Regions from separate parts of the Aeromonas sp. R6-2 genome, predicted to be linked through region 4. Evidence: riboswitches for the same ligand, from Rfam matches in the RefSeq annotation. Region 4 holds a riboswitch; each other region holds the start of a gene.

Region 1 (7,335 bases), on a different contig from region 4:
CCCCCCACCAGATAGCGCAGGGAGTTTTGCCAAGCCGGCGATTCCCACCAGGTGGATTCAGGCGGTGCCACCAGCACCTCCTGGCTGAAGGGGAAGCTCTGCAGGCTGATGGCATCCCCACGCGGGGCATCGAAGCCCACCGCCCGCTCCACCATCTGGCGGATCTGCTCGAGCTGGGTCTCGTTCCACCCCTCCTTGGGGGCGACCTGGCTGTTGAGCAGCACAGAGACATTGAGCTTCTCGAGACGCCCCTGCTGATAGCGGGTATGGGTCACGGAGCGGCTGTTCTGATAGCTCTTGGTGAGTTCACTGCGCTCGCTGCGCGAGTCGTTGCTGCGTGCCTGCTGCTCACTCCCTTGTGCCGGCTGCTTGTTGGCCTGGGTCTCGGGCGGTCGGTTGGAGAGGGCGCCGGGGATCCCCATGGCGAGGGCGTCGACGCTCTTGTCGAACTTGCTGCTCTCCTGGGTCACCACGCCGTTGGGATCGATCTGCTCCTGGGTCTCTTCCACCGCGCTGAAGTTGACGTCGGCGGCGACCTGAACCCGGTAGTTGTTGCTGCCCAGCATGGGGAGCAGCATGTCGTTGGCCCGCTGGCGGATGTACTGCTCCAGCTTGCGCACATAGTCCATCTGCTGGACGCTCAGCTTGCCGAAGACCATCTTGTCCCCGTTTTCGCTGGTGAGCAGCTGACCGGTCTGATCGACCACGGAGACGGCCCCCGGCTTCATGCCGGGGATACTGCCGGCGACCAGGTTGGTGATCGCCTCCACCTGGCCCGCATCCAGAGTCTGGCCGGGGATGAGATCGAGCATGACCGAAGCGGTGGGCTTCTCCTCGTCGCGCCCCACGAAGAGGGTGCGCTTGGGGATGGCCAGGTGGACCCGGGCACTGCGCACCGCATCCAGGGCGATGATGGTGCGCGCCAGCTCTCCCTCGAGGGCATGACGGTAGCGCACCCCTTCCATAAATTCGCTGGTGCCCAGACCCGTCACATTGCCGAGCCCTTCCAGGCCGGCCGGCATGGCGGCCCGTACCCCTCGGGCGGCCAGGGCCATCCGCACCTGGGCCAGCTGGCTCTCCGGCACCAAGACCTGCCCCGAGCTCTTCTCGAGGCGGAACGGCACCTGCTCCTTCTCGAGCAGCTCCATGATGTTGGCGGTGTCGTAGAGCTCCTGCTTGCCGTAGAGGGGGACGTAGTTCTGGCTCGAGGTCCAGAGGATGATGACGATGGTGCCGGCGACGATGGCCGCCAGCAGGGCGATGGCCAGCACCGACTTGTTGTCGCGAGAGAGTCTGCGCCACTTCTTCAGCCCCTGCTCCAGGCGCTGACGCAGATCGAGCTCCTGCCCGGTGGCAGGCATGTTGTTTACCACTTCACTCATGAATCACCCTCAGAGCGGCATGCGCATGATGTCGTCGAACCCGGTCATCAGCTTGTTACGCACCTGCATCAGGGCTGAGAAGCTGAGGCCCGCCTTCTGGCTGGCCACCATGGCCCCCACCAGATCGTCGCTCTGCCCCGTGTCGACGGCGGTCATCATGCGTGAGGAGAGATTCTGCTGGGCGTTGACCCGGTTGACCACATCACGCATGGCGTGACCAAAGGAGAGATCGGTGTCGACACCGGATAAGGGCAGCCCGGGCTGGGTGGCAATTCGCTCCATCTCCTGCATCCGGTTCAGCAGGGCGACCTGGGAGGTCATCATCTCGATCTTCACGGGCACTTCCTCATTGTTGGATCTGCAGGTCTATGTCGATGCCCTGCTCACGCATGGCCGCCAGCTTGTAACGCAAGGCGCGGGTGGTCATCCCCAATGCCTCGGCGGTACGCGCCCGATGGCCCTCGAAGCGACGCAGGGTCTCCAGCACATAACGGAATTCGGCCTGACGGCGGGTCTCGGTGAGTCCGTCTACGACGACCGACTCGGTCTCGCTCGCGACGACACCGGGCAACATCAGATCGGCGGGCTGAATATGCAATCCTCGCGCCATAATGAGAGCCCGCTGAATCACATTCTCCAGCTCGCGCACATTGCCGGGCCAGCGATAGGTCTGCAGCAGCAGCGAGGCCTCCAGGCTGAAGCGGTAACCGGGCTGGGGCGCGTGACAGGCCAGGAAGTGCTCGGCCAGGGGGAGAATATCCTCCGGGCGATCCCGCAGGGCAGGCCAGGCCAGAGGAAGTACATCGAGGCGATAGAAGAGATCCTCGCGAAACTCGCCGCGAGCCACCAGCTCGCGCAGGTCCCGGTTGCTGGCGGCGATGATGCGCACGTCCAGGGGGATGATGCGGTGGCTGCCGAGCCGCTCCACCTCGCGCTCCTGCAGCACCCGCAGCAACTTGGCCTGCAGGGGCAGGGGCAGCTCGGAGATCTCGTCGAGCAGCAGAGTGCCACCGTTGGCCGCCTCGAACTTGCCGGGCTGGGCGGTGACGGCACCGGTGAAGGCCCCCTTGGCATGACCAAACAGGATCGATTCGAGCATCGACTCGGGGATGGCGGCGCAGTTGATGGCGACAAACGGCTTGTCGGCACGATCCGACATCTCGTGAATGTAGCGGGCCAGACACTCCTTGCCGGTCCCCGACTCCCCCCCGATGAGCACCGAGGCGGAGGTCTTGGCGGCGCGGCGGGCAAGTTGCAGCAGCTGCTGGCTGATGCGGGAGACGGCGATGAGATTGGGCTCCCCCTGATCGATCAGGAGGGCGCCCTGAATGGCATCGGCCAGTTGGCGCGCGCTGAAGGGCTTGATGACGTAATCGGCGGCGCCGCAGCGCATCGCCTCGGCCACCAGAGCCCCCTGGCGCTCGTTGGCGGCGACCATGAGGCGTCCGCTGGGGAGCGCGGCGACCAGCGCCTTCATCTCCCGGCAACACACCTCGGGTTGGCAGGTGAGATCGAGCACGATGAGATCGCAGGAATGGGCAGATAACCAGCCAAGCGCCTGGTCGATATCGGGAAGATGGGTAAAGCCGACCCGGGCTAACCTGGTGACCTCGGGGGCGGTGAAGGTGGTCTCCTCCTCGCTGCCAATCCAGAGCAGGGACGAGTGAGCGGCGATAGTGGGCTCACTGTGCAAGAGTGCGCCATGATGCGTGTAACCGTGCATAAAAATGGAAACCCCAACAGGTTGGGAACCGAAAGGAAGCACGCGAAAGAGAGGAGAGAGGCGGTATTCATGCAGCCCCGATGTCACCACAGGGCGACCCGTCCTTGATCCTTGGCAACCCCGCTATCGTCAACGCTGTCGCGTTATTAGACCGGAGGCTTTGCGTCCTGACCTTTCAGTTCAGTTTGCCTTTTCAAACAACCAAGCATTCTGCGGCAGGTGCTGCATAGCACACCGGCGTGTTAACAGAGCAGCCGTCTAGTTGTTAAGCTTTTGATTATTTTGTCTTTAACGGCTTATGCGTCACCGTTTGGCGCAGATCATATCGGCTTTTGAGGAGAGTGCAAGGTCCAGTTCAGGAATTGGGGCTTCCCCGTGAGGAAGCCCTTTTCCCCAACCCTTACCCCAGGGTTCCCACCACATCAACCCGCAACTCTTCGGGGATTTCATTGTAGGAGAGCACCTTGAGCCCACGGCAGAAGGAGCGGGCATAGCGGGAGAGCAAGGGACGCAGCTGGGGCATCACCACCAGCACGGGAGGATGCCCCAACTGCTGCAGCTGGGTCTTGACCAGCGGCATGTTCTGCTGCAGCTGGGCCAGCAGTTGGGGATCGATGGGGAAGCTGTCGAGGGAGACCTTGCCCTGCTGCTGGGACTGGCTGAGCGCGGCCAGCAGGGTCTGCTCGAGGCGATCATCCAGGGTGAAGGTCGCCAGCACGTCCCGTTGGCCGATGGCCTGGCGCACCAGCTGGCGCTTGAGGGCACAGCGCACATCCGAGGCGAGCAGGACCGGGTCCTTGGTGATCTCGCTCGAATCGAGCAGGGTCGTTGCTATGGTGCGAATGTCCACCAGGCTCACCTGCTCGCGCAGCAACTGGCGATAGACCCGCAGCTGCTGCATCTGGGTCAGGGCCAGGTTGAGCTCCTCATTGAGACGCGGCGACTGGGTGGCCAGATGCTGCCCCAGCTTGCCCACCTCGTCGTGACCAAACAGCTCGTCCAGATGCTCCCGCAGCAACTTGCTCAGGTGGGTGGCGATGACGGTGGCCGAGTCGACCACCGAGTAGCCCAGATTGAGGGCCTTGGCCTTGATATCGGGCAGGATCCAGACCGCCTCCATGCCGAAGGCGGGATCCTGGGTCAGCTCCCCGTCCAGGGCTCCATAGGTCTGGCTGCTGCCGATGGCCATCAGCCGCTGACAATCCACACTGCCGCCGGCCAGGGCCACGCCGGCCAGCTTGATGCTGTACTGCTCCGGCTGTAGCTGCAGATTGTCACGCACCCGGATCTCCGGTAACAGGAAGCCATATTGCTCGGAGAGGGTCTTGCGAATGCCGCGTACCCGGGAGAGCAGCTCGGCCCCCTTCTCCTGCTCGGCCAGGGAGACCAGACGATAACCCAGCTCGATCACCACACTGTCGAGGGCCGGCAGATCCTGCCACTCCAGCCCCTGGGGTTCGCGCAGATCCATCTGCCGGGCGATCTCCTCGGCCGCTTCCAGCTCGGGGGCGGCGGGTTGACGCCGGCTCACCCGCCAGCCACTCCAGGCCAGCACGGCGGCGAAGCTCAGGAAGGCCAGGGTCGGCATGCCGGGCACCAGGCCGAGTATGGTCATCACTGCCGCGCCGGTATAGATGACCCGGGGTGAGGCGAGCAGCTGCTGGCCCACCTGATCGGTCATCTCCCCTTCGTCATTGACCCGGGTCACTATGATGGCCGCCGCGGTGGACATCAGCAGGGAGGGGATCTGGGCCACCAGGCCGTCACCTATGGTGAGCAGGGCATAGCGCTGGAAGGCTTCCGCCACCGGCAGTGCGTGCTGGAAGATACCGATGGAAAGACCACCGATCAGGTTGATGATGAGCACCAGGAGACCGGCGATGGCGTCCCCGCGCACAAACTTGGAGGCGCCGTCCATCGCCCCGTAGAAGTCCGCCTCGCGGGCGATCTCCTGGCGTCTGGCCCGCGCCTGATGCTGATCCATGATGCCGGCGTTGAGATCCGCATCGATGGCCATCTGCTTGCCGGGCAGGGCATCCAAGGTGAAGCGGGCCGATACCTCGGAGATCCGCTCTCCCCCCTTGGTGATGACCACGAAGTTGATGATCATCAGGATGATGAAGACCACCAGGCCCACCACATAGTTGCCGCCGATGACCACCTCACCGAAGGCCTGGATCACCTTACCGGCGGCGTCATTGCCCTCGTGGCCGTTGAGCAGTACCACCCGGGTCGAGGCCACGTTGAGGGAGAGCCGCATCAGGGTCGCCACCAGCAAGACGGTGGGGAAGACCGAGAAGTCGAGGGGGCGCCGCGTCGAGACCGAGACCAGCAGCACCAGCACGGCCAGGACGATGTTGAAGGTAAACAGGGCATCCAGCAGCCAGCCCGGCAGGGGCAGGATCATCATGGCCAGCACCGCCAGCAGCATGAGTGGGATACCTGTATAGGAGTGGGTCAGAACACGCCAGTTCACGGCTTACCTCTCTGGTTGACGCAGCTCGGGAGGAACATAGAGCGGAGCCAGGGCGGCGGGTTTCTTGCCACGCCCGGTCCGGTAAGCCTGCAGTTGCAGGACATGGTTCAGTACATAGGCGACGGCGGTGTAGAGCCCGGCCGGCACCTCCTGATCGATACGGGTGGAGTGATAGATGGCCCGGGTCAGCTCGGGCAGGGCCATGATGGTCTTGCCGTGCTGCTCCCCGACCTGGCGGATCCGCGCCGCCATGGAGTCGATCCCCTTGGCGACCACATAGGGAGCATTGGCCTTGGCCGGATCGTAACGGATCGCCACGGCGTAGTGGGTCGGGTTGGTGATGATCACATCGGCGGTGGGCACCCGCTGCTCGATACGGGCCCGCGCCATCATCATCTGCACCTGGCGGATCTTGCCCTTGATCTCCGGACTCCCTTCACTGTTCTTGCGCTCATCCTTCACCTCCTGCTTGGTCATCTTCAACTGCTTGTTGAGAGACCAGCGCTGATAGGGAACATCGAGCACGGCGATCAGCATCTGCACACCACCCAATATGATGAAGGCCTGGGAGAGCAGGCGCAGGGAGAGCTCCATGGCCGCCCGCGGGGGCATGCGATTCATCATCAGCAGGGTTGGCCAGTAGTGCTGCAACAGCAGGGCCAACACCCCGCCTATCAGGGTGATCTTGAGAATGGATTTCACCAGCTCCATCAGGCTGTGGGTGGAGCACATCCGCTTGAGACCGCTCAAGGGGTTGAGCTTCTCCCCCTTGGGCATGACGTTCTTCCACACCAGCACCATGCCGCCGGGTACCGAACCCAGCCCTATCATCAGCAGCCCCAACACGGCAAAGAGGGGTAGCAGGACACCCGTCATGCCGAGCAGTGCCTCACCGAAGGCGCGCAGCATCATGGAAGGATCGTTCTGGTGCCAGTCAAAGCGCAGGGGCTGGCGCATCAGCTCGCCGAAGAAGAGACCGAAACTCGGCACCATCCACTGCATCACCATGCCACCGAGCAGCAAGAGCCCCGCCGAGCCCAACTCCTTGGAGCGGGCGATCTGCCCCTCTTCCCGGGCCTTGCGCAGCTTCTGGGGGGAGGCCTGTTCAGTCTTGTCCTGGGCGCTGGCCTGACTCATGAGGGGGTCAGCCCCCGCAGCACGTCAAGCACATGGGTCACCAGGTCCAGATAGCGATCCGGCACCCCGCTGATGGAGATGGCCATGGTCAGCAGCCCGAGCAACAGGGTCATGGGAAAGCCCAGAGAGAAGATGTTGAGGGAGGGGGCCGAGCGGTTCATCACCCCGAACGAGAGGTTGACCATCAACATGGCCACCACGGCGGGCAACGTCAGGATCAGGGCGGCACCGATACTCCAGCCGAGCAACCCCACCACCATCCCCAGATCGAGGCGATAGAGGGAGGTGCCCGGCGGCCAGCGATAGAGGCTCTGCACCAGGATGTCGAGCACCGCCAGATGCCCGTTCAGGCCGAGGAAGAGCAGGGTACAGAAGATGAGCATCAGCTGGCTGATGATGGGGGCCGAGTCGCCGTGGGAGGGGTCATTCATCACCGCCATGGCCAACCCCATCTGCATCGACATGATCTGGCCCGCCAGGGTCATCACCATGAAGAGCAGTTGCACACAGAGGCCAAACAGCAGGCCGAAGATCACCTGCTCGATGGAGAGGACCAGAGCCGAGAGCGAGAAGGGGTCAAAGGCGGGCATCGCCTTCATCATGGGAGCCAGAGCCAG
Region 2 (7,335 bases), on a different contig from region 4:
TCGTCGAACTGCTTGGCATAGTTCAGGCGAAACGACTGGCCAATCTTGGTCGAGAGACCGGGCAGCTTGGCGATAGACTGGCTGATATCGGCCGAAACGGCCCCCAGGGCATAGAGATCGCGGCCGATACCCAGGCCCCACAAGTTATATTCGCCACCGATCAGGGTTCCTCCGTAGAGAGACCAGGAGTTGGCCACCCCCCAGGAGAAGTCTCCGGTCACGAAGGCAGGCCCATCCACCTTGTGCACGTCGTCGCTCGATTCGGAAGGTGCGCCAACTGCCAGGTTATAGCGCACATAACCCGGGCGGGTCAGATAGGGAATGGTCGCGGTATCCACCTGAAAGGTGCTGACGCTGCCATCTTGCTCCTCGACGCGCACGTCGAGACGGCCCCGGGTCGAGCTGTCGAGATCCTGAATGCGAAACGGACCGGCCGGCACATTGGTCTCATAGATGATGCGGCCAGACTGGGAGATGGTGACCTTGGCGTTGGTCTTGGCGATACCGCTCACCTCGGGGGCATACCCCTGCAGGCTGGGAGGCAGCATCCGCTCGTCATTGGCCAGGCTGATCCCGGTGTAGCGGAAACCATCGATGATCTGGGAGTTGAGCTGTTGCTCACCCAGAGTCAGCTTGGCGGCCATTGAGGGCAGGGGGCGGAAGGCATAGATACGGTTCAACTCGTTTTTGCTGCGGCTGTCGCTGCCCCAGTAGGAGGCGAGTTGATAATCCCCGCGCAGGCGCCATGCCCCATGGTTGAACCCCAGGGTGCCATAACTACTGACGCTGCCGTTGGACGTATCGCGCCCCTCGGTGGCCTGCACGTTGAGGTTGTAATCCAGCATCATGCCGGTCACCCCGTGCTCCCACTGCTCCGGAGGAATCCAGTTGGGGTCGCTGTACTTGAGCCAGGCCTGGGGCATGGCAATCCTCAGCACCCCTTCCCCAATCCGGTTGGAGATGACGACCCCGTCCAGCGCCAACAGATCGGCACACTCACCGTCATGCCAACGGCCCACCCTGGTCCGGGCATCATCGGTCAGCGCCATCTTCTCGACCGCTTCGGGAGAGATGCAGGCGACACCTCCACTACCGGCACCTTCCCGTTCGTAGAAAGGTACCTTCTGCAGGGGCAACTTATTCTTGTTGATCTCGATTTCGAGGTAGTAATCCCCCGGCAAGATATACCCGTCCTGGGCAAACTGGGAGAGATCTATCTTGGTCCGTTCATCAAGATCGAGCGCATCAATATTAAACTCAGTCTCGGCACATACGTTCTTTGCCAATAACAACAGCGCAGCCACCCCGATCAAAAGTGCCGCTTTAATTCGCTGGTGCTCAGTGACAAAACTTAATATTGAATGACTCATACATCACTCTAAACACATAATAAGACTCACATTTCGTGGTATCTACACAAGCCGGAAGGCTTACAAATATCGAACTTCGAGCAGGGCCGTATCGCCTTCGAATGTCTCATCGAGGTGAACCTCGAGCCGACGCTCATGCTGGGACGTTCTCGGAGATTCGGAGATATTCCCCCCCCGCGGGTCTCTGCGCTGCAACTTGACCATAAAAGGGAAAACACCACCGGCATTCTGATCGATGCGGCAGCCACTCACCCCCAGAACCAGATCAGACGGGTTGACCTGCTCCAGGATCAGGGCACAGGCGGGTTCTGTCACAGTACCGCTCAACTCCTCGGCCGCCAGAGGCAAGGCCAGCAGACCAAGCAGCGTGACAAGAGTCATCTTCATGGCGCAACTCCGGTAATGACGGGTGAAGCGCAGTGGCCAAGCCACTGCACCCGGTATCACACGTCAGAAAGAATTACTCGTAGGCCAGAGTAAAGTTGGTGGTCGCGGTGAAGGCGCCAGCCTGCAGCGGGTTGGTGGTTTGATCCTCATAGCCCTTCAGCACGGCGCTGAAGTCCAGTTGGTTGTCACCGTTTACCAGCTTGTAGGCAGCAGTCGGAGTACCCAGAACGATCGGAGCGCCGCCCGGAGCGGTCATCTTGATGCCGGCACCGGCAGCCTGGCCGCCGCCGATCACCAGCAGGCTGCTGTCGACCGGATCCTGGGCACCGCTGAAGGTCACCTTGACGGCATCATCGGCCTCGGTGATCTCGCAGTTTTCCAGCTTGATGCTAAACGGCTTGGAGTTGGACTCGCCACCCTTGACCAGCTCCTTGGTGCTGATTTGGCCCATTTCAACGACCTGGTCAACAGACTCGGGAGCCACGGAGCAGGGGGCATTGATGATTTCGCCATTGAAGGTGACCTTGCCGGAACCCTGGCCTGCAGCAGAGGCAGCGCCAGCCATCAGCAGGACACCCATCGCAACTACAATCTTATTCGCTTTCATTCGTTGATACCTTTTTATTCATGACTTACGTGTCGAAGCCGAAAAAAAGGGGTGGCCTGGAGTCACCACCCAAATTTTGAACGGCTGTATTGGGGCCAAGCCCCGCGAAACGACCTGTCATCGGCATCAACACAGGGGGAGTGAAAACCGCTCCCCAAGCCCGCCGAAGACATCCCATAGCGTCGTCTCGGGGGCAAAGTTATCCATCACCTTGATGCGTATCAAATACATTTTAATTAATAGAGATTCTTTTAAATTCGCTTTAAAATCAAGATGATATAAACATCATGAACATTGTTGTTGCGGCCTGGAGCCTGACTGTCATCGCACGCAATTTGTACACATCGCGAACGAAAAGCAGGATTAAAACACTCCGGCAACAAACCAGAAACAACTAGAGTTATTGCTCAATGCACACCCAAATGCCTCCCTCCCCCGCAAGTAGCTCCCTCATCCACCAGAGCTGAAGCAGAGCGCACTCACTCCGGGACAGTCACACATTTATTGCTCAATTGATTTCTCAAATGGGGATGATATGCTCTAGACATGATGTAAAGGGCAAACCGATTGAAAAGTCGGGACGCAAAGCCACCGGTCTAAGGGTAGCAATACCTAAGACAGCGGAGCCGCCATTAGGAAGACGAGTGTGCTTCTGATCTCTTTGTCTTTCAGATTGCGTTGCCCTTTTCGAACAACGACTTGTATCGAAAAGGACAGACTATGAATATCCAAACCGCACTGAAACGCACCGTTTCACTCTCCCTGCTCACCATGGCAGCCTTTGCAGCCCACGCCGATAACGGCACTGTGACCTTCAACGGTTACATCAACGAGGCGCCCTGCTCCATCACCAGTGACAGCATTACCTGCTACTCAGGAGCCAAGCGGCAAGATCTGGATATGACCATGCTGCAACACTCTGGTTCACTGGCAACCATCAGTAGCCAGATCGACTATCGCGTCTCCCCCACGAACAGCAATGTGGCCATAGTGACGGTGAGCTACCTCTGATCGTGACGAGGCAGAAGCCCCTCTCTATCCAAAGGGAGGGCTGGTGTGATCCATGTCAGGTTTTTTATTTCCGCCTGTTGCTTCCCACCCGAATGGGGAGAGGGGCGATAACCCCAAGGAGATGGGGTGATACCAGTTTCGTAAGGGGTCTGACCCCTTTCCTCTCTTCTTTTTCCCCATTGCGATCCAATTGAAGCCAAAATAGAGTGCAACTCCTTCCCACCTCATTCAAGGAGTTACACTGTGCGAACCCTGATCGGCAGCCTCTGCCTGCTCGCAGCGCCCCTCGCCGGAGCCTATAGTCCCTCCGACTGGCACCAATATGGCGCCAGCGCCCCCGAGACCCGCCAATTCGAATCGACGCAGAGCACCCAGCTCTTCCGCCTGACGGCCACTACGTCGTCGGCCCGCTGGCAGCAGATGCACATCTACCGCACCTATCGCTGGCAAATCGACGGCCTCAAACAACAAGCCGAGCGCCAATGTGGTGACAAGCAAACCCGGATAGAGCAAGGGTGGCGGATCCGCACCCAGCTGTGCGAATTGAGCCTCAAGGCCGGCACCCTGATTCAGGCCGAGAGCCAGGACTTCGGCTACGGCCTCTCATCGTCGGGATGGAGTGCGCTCCCCGACACACCGACCGGGTGGCGCGGCGATCGCCTCGCCCTGCCGCAAGCCCTCGCGCTGGGTCAGGAAGAGGTGGAGCTGGATCGCTGCCAGCTGGATGCCAAGGGGCGCTGCCCGAGTGACGAATGGCACTACGATCCCAGGCAATGGGAGCAGCTTCAGGTGATGGAAGAGAGCCCCAGTGAGCGGGATGGTCGCCTCGATCACATCTTCTATCGGCTCTCACCCAAGAGTGAGAGCACCGCCGCCAAGATGGTGCGCGAGCTGCATGTGTGGCGCCAGCATCAATGGCAACCGGATCCGGCCCAGGCCATTGAGGAGTGTGGCGAGCCCAGGACCCGTGAAGAGGCGGGAAACACCCTCACCGTCCGCACCTGCCGCCAGCTGCTGCCCATCGGCAGCCAGATCAATGTCACCCTGCATGACACCGGCTATATGATGCCAGCCGACAAAAACGAGTGGCAGCCACTGCCAGAAAGTGACAGCTGGCAAGAGGCCAAGACCCTGAGCCAGCCTCTGGTGCTGGCCACCACAGAGGAGCAGCTCGACTGCCGCAAGGCCAATGGCCTTCCCTGCGCCGAACCCACAGAGCCGGACCTGGACCTCCTCGACGCCGAGGCCGCACGACTGGTCGCCGACGTGAGCGGCGCCGACAAGCCTGCATGGCAGGCAAACTATGGCCACGACGATGCCAAGCTGATGGCCGCCATTCGGGGAATGCAAGCCCTGCTGGACGCCAACCGGCCGACTCACCCCGCCATGGACAAGTTGCTCTACTATGTGCGTGCCCACAACTACTTCGGTGGCGTTGCCAGAGAGAGCAACGAGACCGCTCGCGCACTGGCCCGGGTGATGGTCGCCCTGCTCAACCACCCGGCTCTGCTGGGGAATGAGCCGCAGGATGAGGCTGGCACCGTGCTGGAGGCCTGGAGCGTCGCCGCACAGGGGCAACTCGGGCAAATGGCCTTCCGTCAGGCTGCCACCCCTATGCCGGCCCAACTGATCCGCGCCCTCGACTACGCGGTACAGCATGCGGCCGTCATCAATGGCCACAAGCCGTGGGCCGATGGGCTGTTTGAGCTGCTCAATCTGATCGACTATGCCAGCTCCCACTCGCGCGATGCCGACTTCGGCCCCGCCCTCATCGGGCAAGAGCCCGCTCTGCGCCGTGCCATGCTGGCGCTGGGGGAGAGCGAGCTGGCCCTGTGGAAGCGCCGGGATGGACAGGCTGATTTGTTTGTATTCAATAACATACTCGATACCTACACCCGCCTCTACCGCATGATGCAGGACCAGGACGCCAGCGGCAGTGAGGCCTATCGCGACAGTCTGGATCGGGATGTGATCGCCCTGCTGAACCGACACGGCCTGGTGCCCGGCGGCGCCCAGAGTGCCCGCCTGCTGGAAGAGGTCTCGCTCACCCTCTCGACCTACTACCTGCGTCACACCAATCGCAGCGCCGCGGCGTGCAGCGAAGGCCCCTTGGCCGGCTACTGCACTCCCATCCGGGTCGAGGAGATATTGCCGTTCAGCCACACCTGCTCGCCGACCCTCTCACTGCGTGCCCAGGATCTGGATCAGGCACAGGCCGAGCAGATCTGCCGCGAGCTGGGTGATGAGGAACAGCGTTTCCATCGGGTGATGGAGACAGGTTGGCAACCGGTTGCCGACGATAACAACCGCTCCCTCGAGCTGGTAATCTTCGACTCTTCCGATGATTGGAACCGTTACGGCGGTGCCCTGTTTGATGGGGTGTCGACGGACAATGGCGGCATCTATATCGAGGGGGAGCCGGCCCGTCAGGACAACCAGGCCCGCTTCTTCGCCTATGAGGCGCAGTGGAAGCGCCCCGCCTTCCAGGTGTGGAACCTGCGCCATGAGTATGTTCACTATCTGGATGGCCGTTTCAATCTCTATGGAAACTTCGGCCACTACCCGCTCAACCGCACCACCTGGTGGGCCGAGGGGTTGGCAGAGTACATTGCCCATGGGCAATGCTTCGCCCGCGGCCTCAACGCCGTCACCCAGAGCCCGGCCGGACAACGCCCGTCGCTGCAATCCATACTGCACCTCGACTACGAGAGCGGCAGCGAGATGGTCTACTCCTGGTCCTATACGGTGCACCGCTTCCTCAATGAGACCGGACGCCGCGACAGCTGGCTGGCGATGGCCCGGGCCCTGCGCCAGGCCGATCGGAGCAAGGCGATGGCCGACTACGAGCGGGTGATGGAGCAGCTGATTACCAACGACAGCCAGGCCTACCGCGACTGGGTCGATGGGCAGCTCATTCCCTGGTGGGCGGCAAACCGCAATAGCCCTGAGTGCCAGTCAAACGACTCGGCTCACTAAGCGAGAGGCGGCCACGGGCCGCCTCTTCTTTTCCCGTCGCTGACGCTGACGGACAGTTGTAATAGAATGCCCACCTGTTGTTTCGTAACCGATCGGTCGCACATGAAGAAGTTTGCCCTGATCCTGCTCGCCACCCTCAGCCTGCTGCTGGCCCTCTGCCTGCTGCTGCTGACCTATGGGGAGTGGCGAGTCTCCAAGGCCGGGCGCCTCACCTATGACAGGGTGGATGATCTCCCCTACAACCGGGTCGCCGTGGTACTCGGCACCTCCAAGTATCTGGTGGGGGGAGGACGCAATCCTTACTTCAGCAACCGCATCCAGGCTGCTGCCCAGCTCTATAACAACGGCAAGGTAGACTACCTGATCGTCTCCGGCGACAACGCCACCGTGCAGTACAACGAGCCGCGCCTGATGCGCCGGGCCCTGATCAGGGCAGGTATTCCCGCCTCGGCCATCTATATGGATTTCGCCGGTTTTCGCACCCTCGACTCCGTGGTCCGCGCCAAAGAGGTCTTTGGCCAGAGCAGCTACACCATAGTCTCCCAAAAGTTTCATAACGAGCGCGCCATCTTTATCGCCCGTCGCTTCGGTATCGAGGCCATCGGCTTCAATGCCCCGGATGTGGCCCCCAACGAGGGGATCAAGACCCGGGTGCGGGAGATTTTCGCCCGCTTCATGAGCCTGCTCGATCTCTATGTGCTGGACAAAGAGCCCAAGTTCCTCGGTGAACCCATCGAGATCGGCGCCCCCATCCCCTGCCTGCCCCTTAGCACAATCGGAACCCCTCAGCCCTGTATCCAGCACAAATCTTGACCATTTGGGGGGCCTGACGCCAGGCCGCCCTAAAGAGTGATCCAGGGCACAGTGTCGTTCGAATCGGAGCCTTCATACTGGTCCGACCCCATGACGGGGCCCAATGAACGCAAGGAGGTGTCCATGATCCGTCAATTGATGTTGTTGCTCCTGTTGCTACCCGGCCTGGCG
Region 3 (7,335 bases), on a different contig from region 4:
GCTCGCCCGTAGACGTTGAATGCCAATCCCGCGGGAGGGGGCAGCACCCCTTCCTGATCCAACGGCTGGCCACGGCACAGCAGGCTGGCCCGACGCGGCTCGCTGGCGGTAGGCACGTTGACGTGGAACTTGTTCATCACGGCCCCGTTACTGCGGTGATTGGCCAGCCTGAAGCGCAGCACGCCATCCCGGGTCTCCACCTGCAGCTGGCAGTCGCTATCGGCCAGGGTGGTGCCGTCATCCGGGTAGGTGAAACCATAGGCACCGTGCAGGGCCGGATAGAGGTAGCTGGGCAGGGAGCCTTGCGGATCGTAGTACCCCACCAATGTGGTCACCGGCACCCCGAACTGCGTCGGCTTGCGCGCCACCCGGGTGTCGATGAGGGGCACCTCCAACCAGCTCTGGCCATCCGAGGTAAAGCTCTTCTTGAAGCCCCGGCTCACCAGGAGATCCATGCCATTGATGAAGAGGTGACTGTTATAGCCGGCGCCGTGATCTATGGTCAGGCTGCGCCCCCGGTTCTCGGCAGAGGCGGCGGGGACCCGGATGTCCCGCGTCCAGTGACCGTCCCACATGGCAACCCGCACCAGCTCATAGTCGGCCAGCAAGGGGGCCAGACCCGCCTCGGTCAGGGCATTCATGGGGGCATCCACCTTCTCGATACCCTCGACCCTGTGCTGATAGGGCTCCATCCTGGCCTCTGCGGCGTTCCACTTGCTAAAACCGGTGGGGGAGGCGGCGTCGAACACCGCCTTGCTCTCCAGGAAGCCCTGTATGATGGCCGCCGAGTTGGGGGTGTAGAGGGTGAATCGGTTGGCCCCCGAGAAGGGCTTGCCTCCGGCCATCGCATCAAAACCAAAGGTGTGCCCGTCGAACGGCGGTTGGCACTCACCGTCCAGACAGGCCGCCTGGTCGCTGCGGGTGGGGAAGAAGTTGGGGATGAAGCGCCCCTTGTCCCCGTCCCAACCCCAGGCGGAGTTGATCTGATCGGCGCTGCGATGGACCGAGCCACGAAAGCCGTCCACATAGTGGCCAAGACCGAAGTTGTGCCCCACCTCATGACTGAACTCGTTGCCAAGGGAGGCATCCAGGGTGACGATGCCGCCCCCGCCCGAGCCCCCGTGCACCTGAACCCCATTGACATAGTTGCCGCGGCTGTTGTGCGCCGTCAGCTGGGCCACCACGAAGGGATGGCTCCCCTCCCCTTCGCCGGCCGTGCTGTTGATGCCGTAGTTGGCATTGTCGATCCCGTGGGAGATGAGCTCCTTGCCGATACGCTGGCGCATGGTGCCCGTGTGCCATCCCCCCTGACTCGGATCCACATCGGTCAGCAGGGTGCCGTCGGGCAGCATGACCTCGGTCAGGTAGAGGGGCGCATACTGGCTGACGACCATCCGGCTGGCCGGAATGGTCTGGAAATATTCCCGCTGCGCCTCTTGGTCCCTGGCGAAGTCGAAGCGACCACGCGGGGTCGTCAACATGCCGATATCGATGGTGTGAAGCAGCAGCTCCCCGGGCGCCCCCACCCTGAGGTCGGTCAGCTCACCGCTGAGCGCCCCCTGACGCAGGGTGAGCCTGAGCCCCGGCACTATCCAGTCGGCGGGCAACTCGCCGCTCCAGGTATCCGGCGCATAGGTGATTCGGTTGTTCTCCAGCTCTCCTTCCCGGAACCACTGGCCGTTAACGAACTTGAACTGCAGGGTCTGACCCCGGGAGACGGTCACCTGGCGATCGCCATAGAAGAGGGTCGAGTTGTAGCCCGCATCGGAACGAATGCGCACCATCTTGCCCTCCAGCTCCCCGAAGGGCAGGTAGATGTTGCGTACCCAGCGCCCGTCTGCGGTCCGGATCTCCACCAGGGGGCTCTGCGCCAACTTCTCCCCGAGGAAGGCGCCGCTCTTGTCATCCAGTCTGGCCAGCTCGGCACTGCTGCTGATGATGAGCGGATCCCCCTGGGGCGGGGTGAAGTCCACCCCCTCGTCCGGCACACCGGAGAGGTGATAGACGGTCCGGGGCAGGGCCGAGGGAGGCGCCAGAGAGAGGGTGCCAAGCAGCTGGCCGCTCCCGTTACGGGCCTCGAGTTGCATCGGCGTCACGCCGTCGGACTGGAGTGGCTGCACCAGCAGCAGACTCTTGCGAAGCGCAGTCAGGGTGGGCTGACGATCTCCCTCCCCGGGATGGGCGGGCAGAATCTGGCTCTGGGCAAACTGCACCCGGGCCGCCAGAGAGCCCACCAGATCGTTGGGCCCCCGGGTGTCGTTGAAGAGAAGGGGGGTGGCGGCAGCAGGTAAAGAGAGGCCTGCCAGGGCCGCCATGATGAGCCTGGTCGTGTGTGTGATACGCATTGTTGTTCTCGTTGTTGACGGGGTGGGAAGTGGGGCATACCAACGGCATGCCCCGGGTATTCACGAAGATTAGTTACAGCTGGCGGCTCCCACGTCTTGCCAGACGTCGTGCTTGCCGGGCTCGTTGCCGCGGGTCCAGTACTGGGCCTTCCACTGACGGCCGTTGTGGTTGACCCGATCGCCGCCGTTGTAGGCGACACCGGCATCCCAACCGAGCTGTACCTGGCTCAGCAACTGCCACTGGTCGGCAGTACGGCTCGGCTCGTTGCCCTGAGTCCAATACTTGGCCTGCCACACCAGCTGGTTGTGGCTCACCTTCTCGCCGCCGTTATAGGTCTTGCTCCCCTGCCATGCAGGCCAGTTGGCCGCCTCCGGGTCAGTGGTCTGGCAACCGCCCCCGGTGCTGGCAGGCTTGACGGTCAGGCGCGTCGCCACGCTGGTATCCAGCGCGCCGTCGGAGACGGTCAGGGTCAGATCATAGGGGGTATCGGCGGTAACGCTCGGGCCTGTGACCACCAGGGTGGCACCGGTTTGCCCGGTGGCGGTGAGGCCGGCGGGTACCGTCCACTGATAGGTGAGCGCGTCCCCGTTGGGATCGCTGGCGCTGGCCTGGATGGTCACCTGCTTGCCCGACTCCACGCTGGCGCTGGCCGGCACAGTGACCACGGGAGGCAGATTGGGCTGGGGTGCCTTGTTGGTCACCACCACCTGATCGCTGGCCTTGAGCCCCTGATCGTCGGTGACGGTCAGTTCGAACACCAGATTGATGTCGGAACTGACCCCGTCGAGCACCACTCTGGCCTTGGCCTGACTGGCGTCGAGCAGAGAGGCTTGCGGGCCCGAGAGCTGCTTCCAGCTGTAGGTCAGCACACCATTTTCCGGATCGTGAGAGGCGCTGCCGTTGAGGATGACCTCGGTCGGGCCGGTCGCGCTCACATCGCTGCCGGCATTGGCCACCGGCGGCTTGTTGACCGGCGGAGTGGTGCCACCATCCCCATTGCCGAGCCCTTCGTGCATGGCGTTGAGGATGTCGCCGTTATCGGCGTCGATCTCCCAGGCGAACAGACCACCCAGCTGGTTGGCCTGCACGTACTGTCCCTTGGCCTTGACCGAGCGGTCGTTGTCGAAGCTGATCAGATCGCCGGTACCGGCGTTGAACAGATAGGGGGCCTCGGCCATCTCGTCATACCCCTTCTCCCAGCCTGCGCCCATACGGTTGTTGACGATGTCGCGATAATCCACGACGCCGTTCTCCCAGGTTCCCTTGACCGGGCCGGTGGCGGTACCGGTGAAGGGGTTGCCGGCCTGATAGCCACTCACCCCGGTCCAGCCCCGACCATACATGGCGGCACCCACCACCAGCTTGCCGGGCTCGACCCCCTGATCCAGCATCGCCTTTACCCCCTTGTCGGTGGTGTACTTGGTGGCCGGATCCCAGCTCGCCGCGTAGAGGTTGGTCTGGTGACCCAACTCGGTATTGCTCCAGGCGCCGTTGAAGTCGTAGCTCATCAGGAAGATGTGATCCATGTAGGGCTGGGCCGCCTTGTAGTCCACCTTGGCGATCTTGTCGCCACCGGCACTGATGGCCGAGGTGAGCTCATACTTGCGCCCGGTCTGGGCCTCCAGCTCGTCGAGCATGGCACGCAGCTCTTTCATCAAGGTCACATAGGTCTGGCCATCGTTCGGCCCACCCAGGCCGGGATTGGCCCCCTGTCCACCCGGGAACTCCCAGTCGATATCCACCCCGTCGAAGAACTTCCAGGTCTGCAGGAACTCTTTCACCGAGGCGACGAAGGTGTCGCGCTTGCTCTTGTCACCGAGGAAATAGAAGGGGTCGGAGAGGGTCCAGCCGCCCACGGAGGGGAGAATCTTGAGATCCGGGTAGGCCTGTTTGAGCGCCATCAGGGCACCGAAGTTCCCCTTGTAGGGCTCGTCATAGGCGGTCAGGCCGCTCTGGGGCATCTGGATGGCGGCCCAGGGATCGTGCATGGCCACCTTGAAATCTTCACGACCGGCACAGGCACGCTGCAACGCCTCGAAGCTCCCCTCGATGGCCTTGAGGCTGTCATTGATGCCGTTACCACCGCAGATGGGGGTGAAACCGTAGAGGATATGGGTGAGGTTTTGGGCCGGGATCTTGTCGACGGTAAATTTGCGACCATAGACACCCCACTCCACGTAGTAGGCGCCCACCACCTTGCCCGACTTGTTGACGTAGGGCTTGTTGTTCTCCTGCAGCGGCGCCTTGAGGGGTTTGAGGTGGCTGCCGTCGGTGTCGGCCACCACTATCTCCTTGGCGTCTGAGAGGGTGCAGCCATCCCCATTACAGAGGGCCACCTGCATCTGGTAACGCCCCCCTTTGCTCACCTTGAAGGTGGCCGTGCCGGAGGCCGCAGCCGGACCGGACCACACCTCCTTGCCATCGAGCAACACCTTGGCAGTCTGGCCGACATCGCCACTCCAGAGGTTCCAGCTCACGCTGACATCGGCAGCGTCTTTGACCTTGACCAGCTTGTTGTAGGCGGTGGCAGCCTGATCCACCTCGATGATGGCGAATTTGGTCTCACCCCAACCTATGGTGGGTTTACCCGGTGCCGCCGCATGCGCAGTGGTCGCCGCCAGGGTGCCGACCAGCAGGGCCAGCGGTGTGAGTTTTGGACTTAGCATAGTGAAAATCCCTGTTTGTTATGGAGTTTTCCCCCGCTTGGCACGAGGGTGTATCACCGCCGAGCCATCGGACCCAGGGCAAGGCCAGATGATCAGAGCAGCATTGCAGCAAGCCGTTGGCATCGAGGTGTGCCTGTTATAGGCACCCGGCGATACCGCTGCTTTCGAAATTGTGTCGTTTTTTTGGTCATCGCCCGATACATCATCGGGAGAGGTTGCACCGGGAGCAGTGCCAGAGGAGGCGCTACCCCGGTAATAGCCGAACAGGTGAACGCAACGGACAGGTACGGGCTACCCCTTGGCAAAGGCGGCCCAACAACCCGTGGAGGCCCCGCTATCTTAGGTCTTTCAGACCCTTAGACCGGAGGCTTTGCGTCCCGACCTTTCGACCGGTTTGCCCTTAACACAACTTGTTTCGCGACGAAAATAAATCGCATACCAAATATAGGGGGGGAGCAGGAAGAAAGGCCACCTAGTAAAAATGACAGGTGATAAGTATTCAAAGTGGTCCTGTTACGGGAAACGGACGATAAACATCCCCCAATGGGGGGCTAACTCCCCCGTTTCCACTGCAACAAGCCACTTCTATTCGGTGATGAATAATGGGAGCTGCGTCACGCCACGTCGCCAAGCAGGCTGTTCATCAGGGCTCGCAGCTTGAGAGGTTTGACCGGCTTGCTCACATAACCGTGGCCCTGCTCCCGGATACGGCGCAGCAGATCCGGGTTACGATCGGCGCTGATGATGATGCCGCGGATCGGCTCACCATGAAGAAGCCGCAACCGCTCCAGCGCCTGCAGACCACTCTGTCCGCGATCCAGGTGGTAATCGGAGAGCACCAGATCCGGCACAAACCCGCTCTCCACGGCGTTGCTGGCCCCCTCGGCATCCGCCACACAGCGCACCTCGCATCCCCAGCGGCGCAACAGGGACTCCATGGCCAGCAGGATCTCCGGCTCGTTGTCGATGCAGATCACCCGGCACCCCGCCAGCAGTGAGTCGCTGGCGGCCACAGGCATACTCGGCCTGAGGCTGACCCCGAGGGGGGCGACGCAGGCCAGGGTGAGGGAGAAGACTGAGCCACGCCCGGGCCAGCTGCGCATCCCTATCTGATGGCCCAGCACGGTGGCGATGCCACGGGCGATAGCCAGCCCGAGTCCAAGCCCCTGCTCCATAGCGGTGCGGGAGTGGTCGAGGCGCAGAAACTCCTCGAAGATCTCGCTCTGCTTCTCTTGCGGTATGCCGGGGCCGTTGTCCCATACCTCGATGCGCACTCGATCGCCGACCCGGCGACAGCCGAGCAACACCTTGCCCCCCGGGTTGTAGCGAAAGGCGTTGGTGAGGAAGTTCTGCAGCACCCGGCGCAGCAGCCTGGCGTCCGAGTGAACCGTCAGGGAGCAGGGCACCACAGTGAGGTCCATCCCGCCCGCCTTGGCCAGCACTCCGAACTCCGCCTGGAGGGTCTCCAGCACCCCGGCCAGGAGAAAGTCGCTCTTGCGCGCCTTGAACTTGCCGGCCTCGAGGCGGGAGATATCGAGCAAGTCCGAGATGAGATCCTCGGCCGCCTCCAGGGCCGTGTCGATGCGCTCGGCCAGGTGCGCCGGCTCACCCGGTGGCAGCTGCTCGCGCAGGGCCGACGCAAACAACTTGGCGGCATTGAGGGGTTGGGTGAGATCGTGGCTCACCGCGGCGAGAAAACGGCTCTTGGAGTGGTTGGCCCGCTCCACCTGCTGGTTGACCGCCAACAGCTGAGTGTTGAGCGCCGAGAGCTCGCGGGTGCGCTCGGCGACCCGGGCCTCGAGCAGCTCGTTGGCCTCACGCAGCACCCGTTCCGCCTCGCGAAACGGGGTGATGTCGGTGAAGGTCATGACGAAGCCGCCCCCCGGCATGGGGTTGCCCTGCATCTCGATAACCCGGCCATCCGGGCGCTCCCTGGCGGAGACGTGGCGGCTGCCGCTGCGCATGTGGGCCACCCGCCGCGCCACCTGGGCCTCGATCTCCCCGGGGCCGCACAGCCCCTGACTGGCGTTGTGGCGAATGATCTCTTCGATGGGACGCCCCGCCTGGATGAGACCTGGAGGATAACTGAACAGCTCGACGTAGCGACGGTTCCAGGCCACCAGCTTGAGCTCCCTGTCCACCACCGAGATCCCCTGGCCTATGTGCTCGATGGCCCCCTGCAGCAGATCCCGGTTGAAACGCAGCAGATCCGAAGCCTCATCGACGATGGTGGCGATCTCCTCGAGCTGCATGTTGTGCCCCTGCAGGGCGGAGGCGAGCACCAAGCGTGCCGACGAGGTGCCAAACACCCCGGCCAGTAGCC
Region 4 (7,335 bases):
TCTGCGACTTTTCCACAACCCCGACATAATCGAGGAGCTTCAAGGCACTACGGACTGGATCAACCTTAACGGGCAACTTCACCTTTTGCATAGGGCGCGAATGATATAGTTCCAAGAGGTTATAGTCAAAGGAAAAACCATTTATTGCGATGATTTTTAACGCACAACTCCCTAGAATGCCGGGACCTGCCCTCATCGGAATAACAGTATGCCAGAAAAAGTGATCCTCGCCTCCACTTCTCGCTATCGGGCGGCCTTGCTGGCCAAACTTGGGATGGCATTTGACACCGAAGCACCCCGTGTTGATGAAACGCCTCTGCCCGGAGAAACGGCTCCCGAGCTGGTACTCAGACTGGCCATCAGCAAGGCGCAGGCGGTGGCCGATGGTCGTGATCATGGGTTGGTGATCGGCTCTGATCAGGTGTGCGTCTGCGATGGACGCATCCTCGGCAAGCCCGGCAATTTCGACAACGCCCTGACCCAGCTCAAGGCGGCCCAGGGAAGCCGCGTGATCTTCTACACTGGCCTGTGTGTGATCAATGCAGTCAGCGGTGAGAATCACTCTCTGGTAGAGCCCTTTACCGTCCATTTTCGCACCCTCGACGAGGCCGCCCTGACCCGCTACCTGCTGGCCGAGACCCCCTATGACTGCGCCGGGAGCTTCAAGAGTGAAGGCATGGGGATCACCTTATTCAGTGCACTCGAGGGGCGCGATCCCAATGCCTTGATAGGGCTACCCCTTATCGGCCTGGTGGAGCTCTTCAAGCGCCACGGACTCGCCCTCCCCTGACAAGGGTGAGGCTACCCCTTGCGAATTATGGAAAAGAGGCCTGACGGCCTCTTTTCCTTTCATTGCGTCTCTTGATACGGGTCAATTCACCTTGTCCCAGGCGCTCTGCCAATGGGAGCCGCTACCTGGCTCATACTGGGTGGCGCTGCTGGTCCACTGGGTACAATAACCACTATAGGGGAAGGGCTTGCAGCGGTAGATTTGACCATCTTTTGGCTGCAGCACCCGGGTCCCCGCCTCATAGCGCTTGAGTCCCTCCGGGAAGCGGTAGTCGTAACTCTGCCCCACCTCGCTGAACATCAGATCGGCGGTCTGCTGCAGTGCATCCCCACCCTTCTTGGGGATCCCCTTCACGACCAACTGATGATGGCCGGCACTGAGTCCCTCAAGCGCCAGGCTCAAGGTACGTTGCTCATTGGAGAGCTCCTGGCTTACCTCACCACGGGCAACACCACCGTGATCATACAGCGTGGCCGTTACCGTCATCTCCCCTCGCACCGTCACGATAAAATCCAGGGTCAACTTGCCTTCATTGAGCAGATGATCGCTCGGCAGAGTGCCAATCGACAGACTCTGCTCGAGGGGTGGTTGCTGCTGCTCAACCTGGATTTCGACGCGTTCCAGACCGCTTCCCTGTTTGAGATAGAGGAGGTTCTGCCCATACACCGGATTGAAGGTGCCATCGCTGCCCTGCTGACCAGCCCGAATATTGACCTGCTCGGCATTGATGCGACTCGCCAGTGCATGTGCCCAGTTGTTCTTCTGCCCCTGCTCTTCACTGGCGATGGTGAGCGTGGTCTGCAGATCCGCGCGCTCTCCATTTGCATCGAAGACCCGAGTCAATACCCGGTCTCCCATCTCCAGATCCAGTGAGGGGTAGATGGCCCCCCCCTGCTGCCAGGGCGAGGAAGGCGGCTCACCACCTCGGAAGCGAGCATCGATGAGGTTGTAGAAACTGTTGCTGGTGTCCCCCACTTCCCATACCCCCAGGATCAGCTGATAGCCGGAGCGCTCTGGCAAGGTGCAAGCGTGGGTCATCACCTTGGGAGGTTGTTTCATACCCCCATCGATGACACAGAAGGGGGTGGGTTCGAAGGCGTCGCGGGTCAGTGGACGATTGGGATCCCACTCGGGGCGCGTCAGGTAGTAACGCCAGTTTCGGGTGACGTGGTTGGCGGTAAAGGTCCAGGTGATCGCCAAGGGGCCGGCGCTCACCTCGCGCTTGGTCCAGCGATCGCTGGTCTGGGCATTGAGCTCGCCAAATTGACGGTGACCTGCCGAGGCGATCTGTCCATCCGGCGGCCCTCCCTGAGGAAATCCCGATGGCGCCTCCAGGCTCTGAGGCTCCCACTGAATGGCGCCGCACTGGATATTGCCGCCGCTCTTGCACAAGGCATTGCGCGATTCGGGGGTACTGATGTAACCGTGAGCGACTACGGCACTGCTGGCACCAAGGGTACAGAGCAGAGCCAGGGCTCTGAGATGGGTGGCTGTCATACACTCCTCGCAAAAACATGAGTTGAAAGACAGTCACTTGGCTTTCGCACTGGCGCCAAAGCACCAATGGCAACCCCGCTATCATGGGCATGTGCCGTTAGACCGGAGGCTTTGCGTCCTGACCTTTCGAGTCAGTTTGCCAAATGACCTGTGTGATCGAAAACGTCGGGGATCGACTTTCTTCGACTCACGAAGCATCTCATGTGCGATCGTTTAATCAATGACAGATATAACAGCGCAGGACGAAACCGGTAATATAGCCATAACTGACTGATTTGTTATGACCAAATCTGACATTTTGGGAATTCGGTGCGGCATACGGCCAGTGCAGAAGGGCAGATAACGCCCCATGAGAAACGACTCCCCACCGGGGGCGGTGGGGAGCGCAAGCGAGCGGTTATCGCTCCAGAGTATTCAAGAAGGCGTCCAGTGACTCGCCAAGAGGGGCTTCGACCTTGATCTCCCGCCCGTCGGCCGGATGAGCGAAGGTGAGGCGCCAGGCGTGCAGGAACAGGCGATTGAGCCCCTTTTCACGCATTTTTTCGTCAAACTGCCTCTCGCCATACTTGTCATCACAGGCGATTGGGTGACCGGCGTGCTGGGTATGCACGCGGATCTGGTGAGTACGTCCCGTGATGGGGCTGCACTCCATCAGGGTTGCCTCGGCAAACTGGCGCACGATGCGAAAACGGGTCTCGGAGGGCTTACCCTCGGCACTGACACGCACGATGCGTTCGCCCGACTGCAGCTCGTTTTTCTTGAGCGGCGCAGTGATCACCTTGACGTGGGACTGCCAACAGCCACGGACCAGCGCCAGATACTGCTTACGCATGGTCTTGACCCTTAGCTGCTCATGCAGGCTGCGCAGGGCGCTACGCTTCTTGGCAATGAGCAACACGCCCGAGGTGTCACGGTCCAGGCGATGTACCAGCTCCATGAAGCGGGCCTCGGGACGCAGGGCCCGCAGTCCTTCGATGACACCGAAGCTCAGCCCGCTGCCACCGTGTACCGCCATACCTGAAGGCTTGTTGAGCACTATGATGGCATCATCTTCAAACAGAATCTGACCTTCGAGACGCTGTATGCTGCCAAGGTTGGCCGATGGCAGCTCATTTTTCTCTGCAACCCGAAGGGGCGGCACACGCACCTCATCTCCGGTTTCCAGCTTGTACTCGGGCTTGACGCGTTTTTTGTTTACGCGAACTTCGCCTTTGCGCAGGATGCGATAAATCAGGCTCTTGGGGACACCTTTAAGCTGAGTCTTGAGGAAATTATCGATGCGCTGCCCTTCATGCTCAGCCTCGATGGTGAGCAGCTGCACTTGTTGTGTGATCTGTGTCATAGGCCGCGAATTCTAGCACCCTCCCCCCACCCTTGGCTGCCCTGTTTTTGCAAAAAGCGTGAAAATTGCTGCCTTGCTATGAAACCGATTTAAATGGGATAATAACGACGGTTTTGTAAGACCGCTCAAGCCTTGTACAACGTGGGCGTTTCATCTCCCATTCCGCCCGTCAGGCCAAGCGAAGTCCCTGTGCCAAGGAGCGATGTTGCAGCAGGGTGAGCGCAGTGCACAAAACCGTTTTGTCTTCACACTGGAATCCTTTTCATCCCTGCTACATCAGGGCATGACCGATGCGCCCAAGTTTGTTGCGCCTCATGCGTACCCCAACCGGGAGGTTGCCACCGTATGCTGCAGACCCGAGGCCGGCGCAGGACAGGAGCGTGTGAAGGAACACACATGACACAACAATGAGAACTCAATGAAAAGAATGCTAATCAACGCGACTCAGGAAGAAGAGTTGCGCGTAGCGCTGGTTGACGGACAACAGCTCTACGACCTCGATATTGAGAGTCCGGGACACGAGCAGAAGAAAGCCAACATCTACAAGGGCAAAATCACCCGCGTAGAGCCCAGCCTCGAAGCTGCTTTTGTCGACTACGGCGCCGAGCGCCACGGTTTCCTGCCTCTCAAGGAGATCGCCCGCACTTACTTCCCCTCCGGTTATTCCTACCAAGGTCGTCCCAACATCAAAGAAGTGGTCCGCGAAGGCCAGGAAGTGATCGTCCAGATCGACAAGGAAGAGCGTGGCACCAAGGGTGCAGCCCTCACCACCTTTATCAGTCTGGCTGGCAGCTACCTGGTGCTGATGCCGAACAACCCGCGTGCCGGTGGTATTTCCCGCCGCATCGAGGGTGACGAGCGGACCGAACTCAAGGAAGCCATGAACGGGCTGACCGTGCCGGACGGCATGGGCCTCATCGTGCGCACCGCCGGTGTGGGCAAGTCCCAGGAAGAGCTGGAGTGGGATCTCAACGTCCTGCTGAACCACTGGGAATCGATCCGCAAGGCCTCCGAAAACGTGGCCGCACCTGTGCTCATCCACCAGGAGAGCAACGTCATCGTGCGTGCCATTCGCGACTACCTGCGTCGCGATGTGGGCGAGATCCTGATCGACAACCCGACCGTATTCGAGCGTGCCAAAGCCCACATCGAGCTGGTGCGTCCCGACTTTATCAATCGGGTCAAGCAGTACAAGGGTGAAGTCCCCCTGTTCAACCACTTCCAGATCGAGAGCCAGATTGAGTCGGCCTTCCAACGTGAAGTGCGCCTCCCCTCCGGCGGCAGTATCGTCATCGATCCGACCGAGGCGCTGACCTCTATCGACATCAACTCGGCGCGCGCCACCAAGGGTGGTGACATCGAGGAGACGGCCCTGCAGACCAACCTGGAAGCAGCCGACGAGATAGCCCGCCAGCTGCGCCTGCGTGACCTGGGTGGCCTGATTGTCATCGACTTCATCGACATGACCCCGGTGCGTCACCAGCGCGAGGTGGAAAATCGCCTGCGCGAGGCCGTGCACCAGGACCGCGCCCGCATCCAGCTGGGCCGCATCTCCCGCTTCGGCCTGCTCGAGATGTCCCGTCAGCGTCTGCGCCCCTCTCTCAACGAGTCCAGCAGCCATATCTGCCCCCGTTGCCAGGGTCAGGGCGTGATCCGCGACAACGAGTCACTGGCACTCTCCATCCTGCGTCTCATCGAAGAAGAGGCGATGAAGGACAACACAGAGCAGGTGCATGGCCAGGTGCCGGTCGATGTTGCCGCCTATCTCCTCAACGAGAAGCGCGCCGCCATCGCCAGCCTCGAGCAGCGTAACGATGTGCGTGTCTATATCATCCCGAACCAGCATCTGGAGACCCCACACTACGAGGTGACCCGGATCCGCAAGAACGAGATCCCGGAAGCAGCCAGCTACGAGCTGAAGACCGAGGTGGTCAAGCCGACCTACCAACCCCGTCAGGTGCAGGTTGTCGAACGCGATCAACCGCTGTTGCAAGGCTTTAGCCAGCCGTCCAAGCCGGCCCCTGTAGCTCCTGTTGCGGCTGCCCCGGCCAAGGTGGACGCCGAGCAGACCAAGCCCGGTTTCCTGAGTCGTCTGTTTGGCTCTCTGTTTGGCACCGCAAAGGCGCAAGCCGAGACTGCCGTCCCGGCTGCCGAGCCGGAGCAGAAGGCCCATCAGAAGGGGGATACCCGTCGTCGTCAGCCACGCGAAGAGCGTCAGTCCCGCGGTGAGCGCAGCAACGAGCAACGCCGTGACCGTCGTCGTGACGAGCGCCCTGCCCGTCCAAGCGATGAGCAAAAGAGCGAAGCTAACCGCGAAGAGCGCAACAAGCGCCCCCGTCAAGAGCGTGAACCTCGTGAGGAGCGCCAACCGCGCCAGCCCCGTGAGCCCCGCGCTGAGCGTGCACCGCGTCAGGAGCGTGAGCCTCGTGCCGAGCGCGTCCCCCGCCAGGAGCGTGAACCCCGCGCAGAAAAGCCGGTGCAACAAACGACCCAGGGCGTGAGCGAAGAGCAGAGCGTACGGGTTGAAAAAGAGCAGCGCGTTGCCGAGCGCCGCGAGCGTCGACAGATGCGCAAGCAGGTTCGTGTCGAGGTCAGCGAGTCCGCAGCCATCACCGAGCCGGTAGCTCAGGCGGTAGAGGCCGTAGTCGCGGCTCCCGTGGTAGAGCAGGCTCCGGTCATCGCAACCGAAACCGTACGGGAGTTCCAGCCCGAGCTTGAGCCGGTACTGGGTACCCAGGCTCATGTACAGGCTGACGTACCGGCACCTGTCGTGACCGAGGAAGAGAACGATGCTCGTCCCCGCCGCCAGCGTGAACCGCGAGCCCCCCGTGAAGGACAGCAGCGCCGCAAGCGTATCAACGAAGATGTCCGCCGCCAGCGCGAAGAGGAGCCGGTTGCTCAGAGCTCAGAGCCGGTATCTAACGTTGAGGTGGTCGTGGCTGCCGAGCCTGTCGTTGAGCCTGTCGTTGAGCCTGTCACCGCTACAGCCGAAGTGGCCAACGCTGTCACCGTCGAGGTGCTGCCGGTTGAGGTAGTGGCCACCGTGCCAGCAGAGCCGGCCATCGAGCCCAAGGTTCAAGCCCAGGTCAAATCCAGACCGGCCAACCAGGGTGCGACTGGAGTCCTGGCCAGAGCCCGCCGCGCTACCGCGCCCATGACCAAGCCCGAGCCGGCACCGGCCCTGCCAACACGCGAAGCTGTTGACTACCCGCCGCTCGAGCGCGCCGAAGTGGTTCGCTCCGGTCGCCACGGTGGCCGCAGCGCCGCCGACCACCAGGCAACCAGCCCGGCCGGCCGTCCCTAAACCAGGCTGAAAGCGTCTGAGTACACAATCCCCGAGCCAGTCTCGGGGATTTTTTTATTGCTCGGTATGCATATCTTCAACAAGTCTCGTGCATCTATCAGCGGCTTCGAACCGTTTGCAAGAGTAGACCAGCGAGCGTCTCCCCTCTCCCATCGATACCAGACCCTATTACAGCCTCCATGCATATATCCCCTTGAATTCCCACTGATGGCTCTTCCTCTTACAAACAGGTTAATAAGCCGGGGGACCTGCTATTGCTCAATATTTAGGACCCTATATTAGTGTGATGGCATATATTTGATGGTTCATTCTCAACAGAGACCAGAGATGTATGACCGTTAAGGTGTGGCATGAACACAATAGCGATAGCTGGAGGGCCAGGCTTGCTAACGACAAAATACA

The links. A riboswitch is a leader RNA that binds a small molecule or an ion and turns the genes downstream of it on or off. The one in region 4 is predicted to bind cyclic di-GMP.
Region 1: linked by a shared signal. The riboswitch ahead of AB5Y48_RS19355 (sigma-54 dependent transcriptional regulator) and the one ahead of gbpA (N-acetylglucosamine-binding protein GbpA) in region 4 are both predicted to bind cyclic di-GMP.
Region 2: linked by a shared signal. The riboswitch ahead of AB5Y48_RS17205 (fimbrial protein) and the one ahead of gbpA (N-acetylglucosamine-binding protein GbpA) in region 4 are both predicted to bind cyclic di-GMP.
Region 3: linked by a shared signal. The riboswitch ahead of AB5Y48_RS02495 (glycosyl hydrolase family 18 protein) and the one ahead of gbpA (N-acetylglucosamine-binding protein GbpA) in region 4 are both predicted to bind cyclic di-GMP.

The regions. Positions count from the first base shown of each region.
Region 1 covers NZ_JBFODE010000072.1:56,737-64,071, forward strand. The annotation lists gene fliF (flagellar basal-body MS-ring/collar protein FliF) at 1-1,310, opposite strand, end outside; gene AB5Y48_RS19350 (flagellar hook-basal body complex protein FliE) at 1,392-1,718, opposite strand; gene AB5Y48_RS19355 (sigma-54 dependent transcriptional regulator) at 1,729-3,105, opposite strand; cyclic di-GMP riboswitch class I at 3,216-3,305, opposite strand; gene lfhA (lateral flagellar biosynthesis protein LfhA) at 3,506-5,581, opposite strand; gene flhB (flagellar biosynthesis protein FlhB) at 5,585-6,718, opposite strand; gene lfiR (lateral flagellar biosynthetic protein LfiR) at 6,715-7,335, opposite strand, start outside.
Region 2 covers NZ_JBFODE010000063.1:139,831-147,165, reverse strand. The annotation lists gene AB5Y48_RS17220 (fimbria/pilus outer membrane usher protein) at 1-1,370, opposite strand, end outside; gene AB5Y48_RS17215 (hypothetical protein) at 1,431-1,757, opposite strand; gene AB5Y48_RS17210 (fimbrial protein) at 1,831-2,364, opposite strand; cyclic di-GMP riboswitch class I at 2,912-2,998, shown strand; gene AB5Y48_RS17205 (fimbrial protein) at 3,085-3,375, shown strand; gene AB5Y48_RS17200 (collagenase) at 3,619-6,351, shown strand; partial or broken gene AB5Y48_RS17195 (vancomycin high temperature exclusion protein) at 6,454-7,152, shown strand; gene AB5Y48_RS17190 (triacylglycerol lipase) at 7,288-7,335, shown strand, end outside.
Region 3 covers NZ_JBFODE010000015.1:16,110-23,444, forward strand. The annotation lists gene AB5Y48_RS02490 (M66 family metalloprotease) at 1-2,345, opposite strand, end outside; gene AB5Y48_RS02495 (glycosyl hydrolase family 18 protein) at 2,415-5,012, opposite strand; cyclic di-GMP riboswitch class I at 5,334-5,421, opposite strand; gene AB5Y48_RS02500 (PAS domain-containing hybrid sensor histidine kinase/response regulator) at 5,627-7,335, opposite strand, start outside.
Region 4 covers NZ_JBFODE010000006.1:81,824-89,158, reverse strand. The annotation lists gene yceD (23S rRNA accumulation protein YceD) at 1-91, opposite strand, end outside; gene AB5Y48_RS00705 (nucleoside triphosphate pyrophosphatase) at 209-790, shown strand; gene gbpA (N-acetylglucosamine-binding protein GbpA) at 872-2,287, opposite strand; cyclic di-GMP riboswitch class I at 2,353-2,438, opposite strand; gene rluC (23S rRNA pseudouridine(955/2504/2580) synthase RluC) at 2,685-3,629, opposite strand; gene rne (ribonuclease E) at 4,048-6,933, shown strand.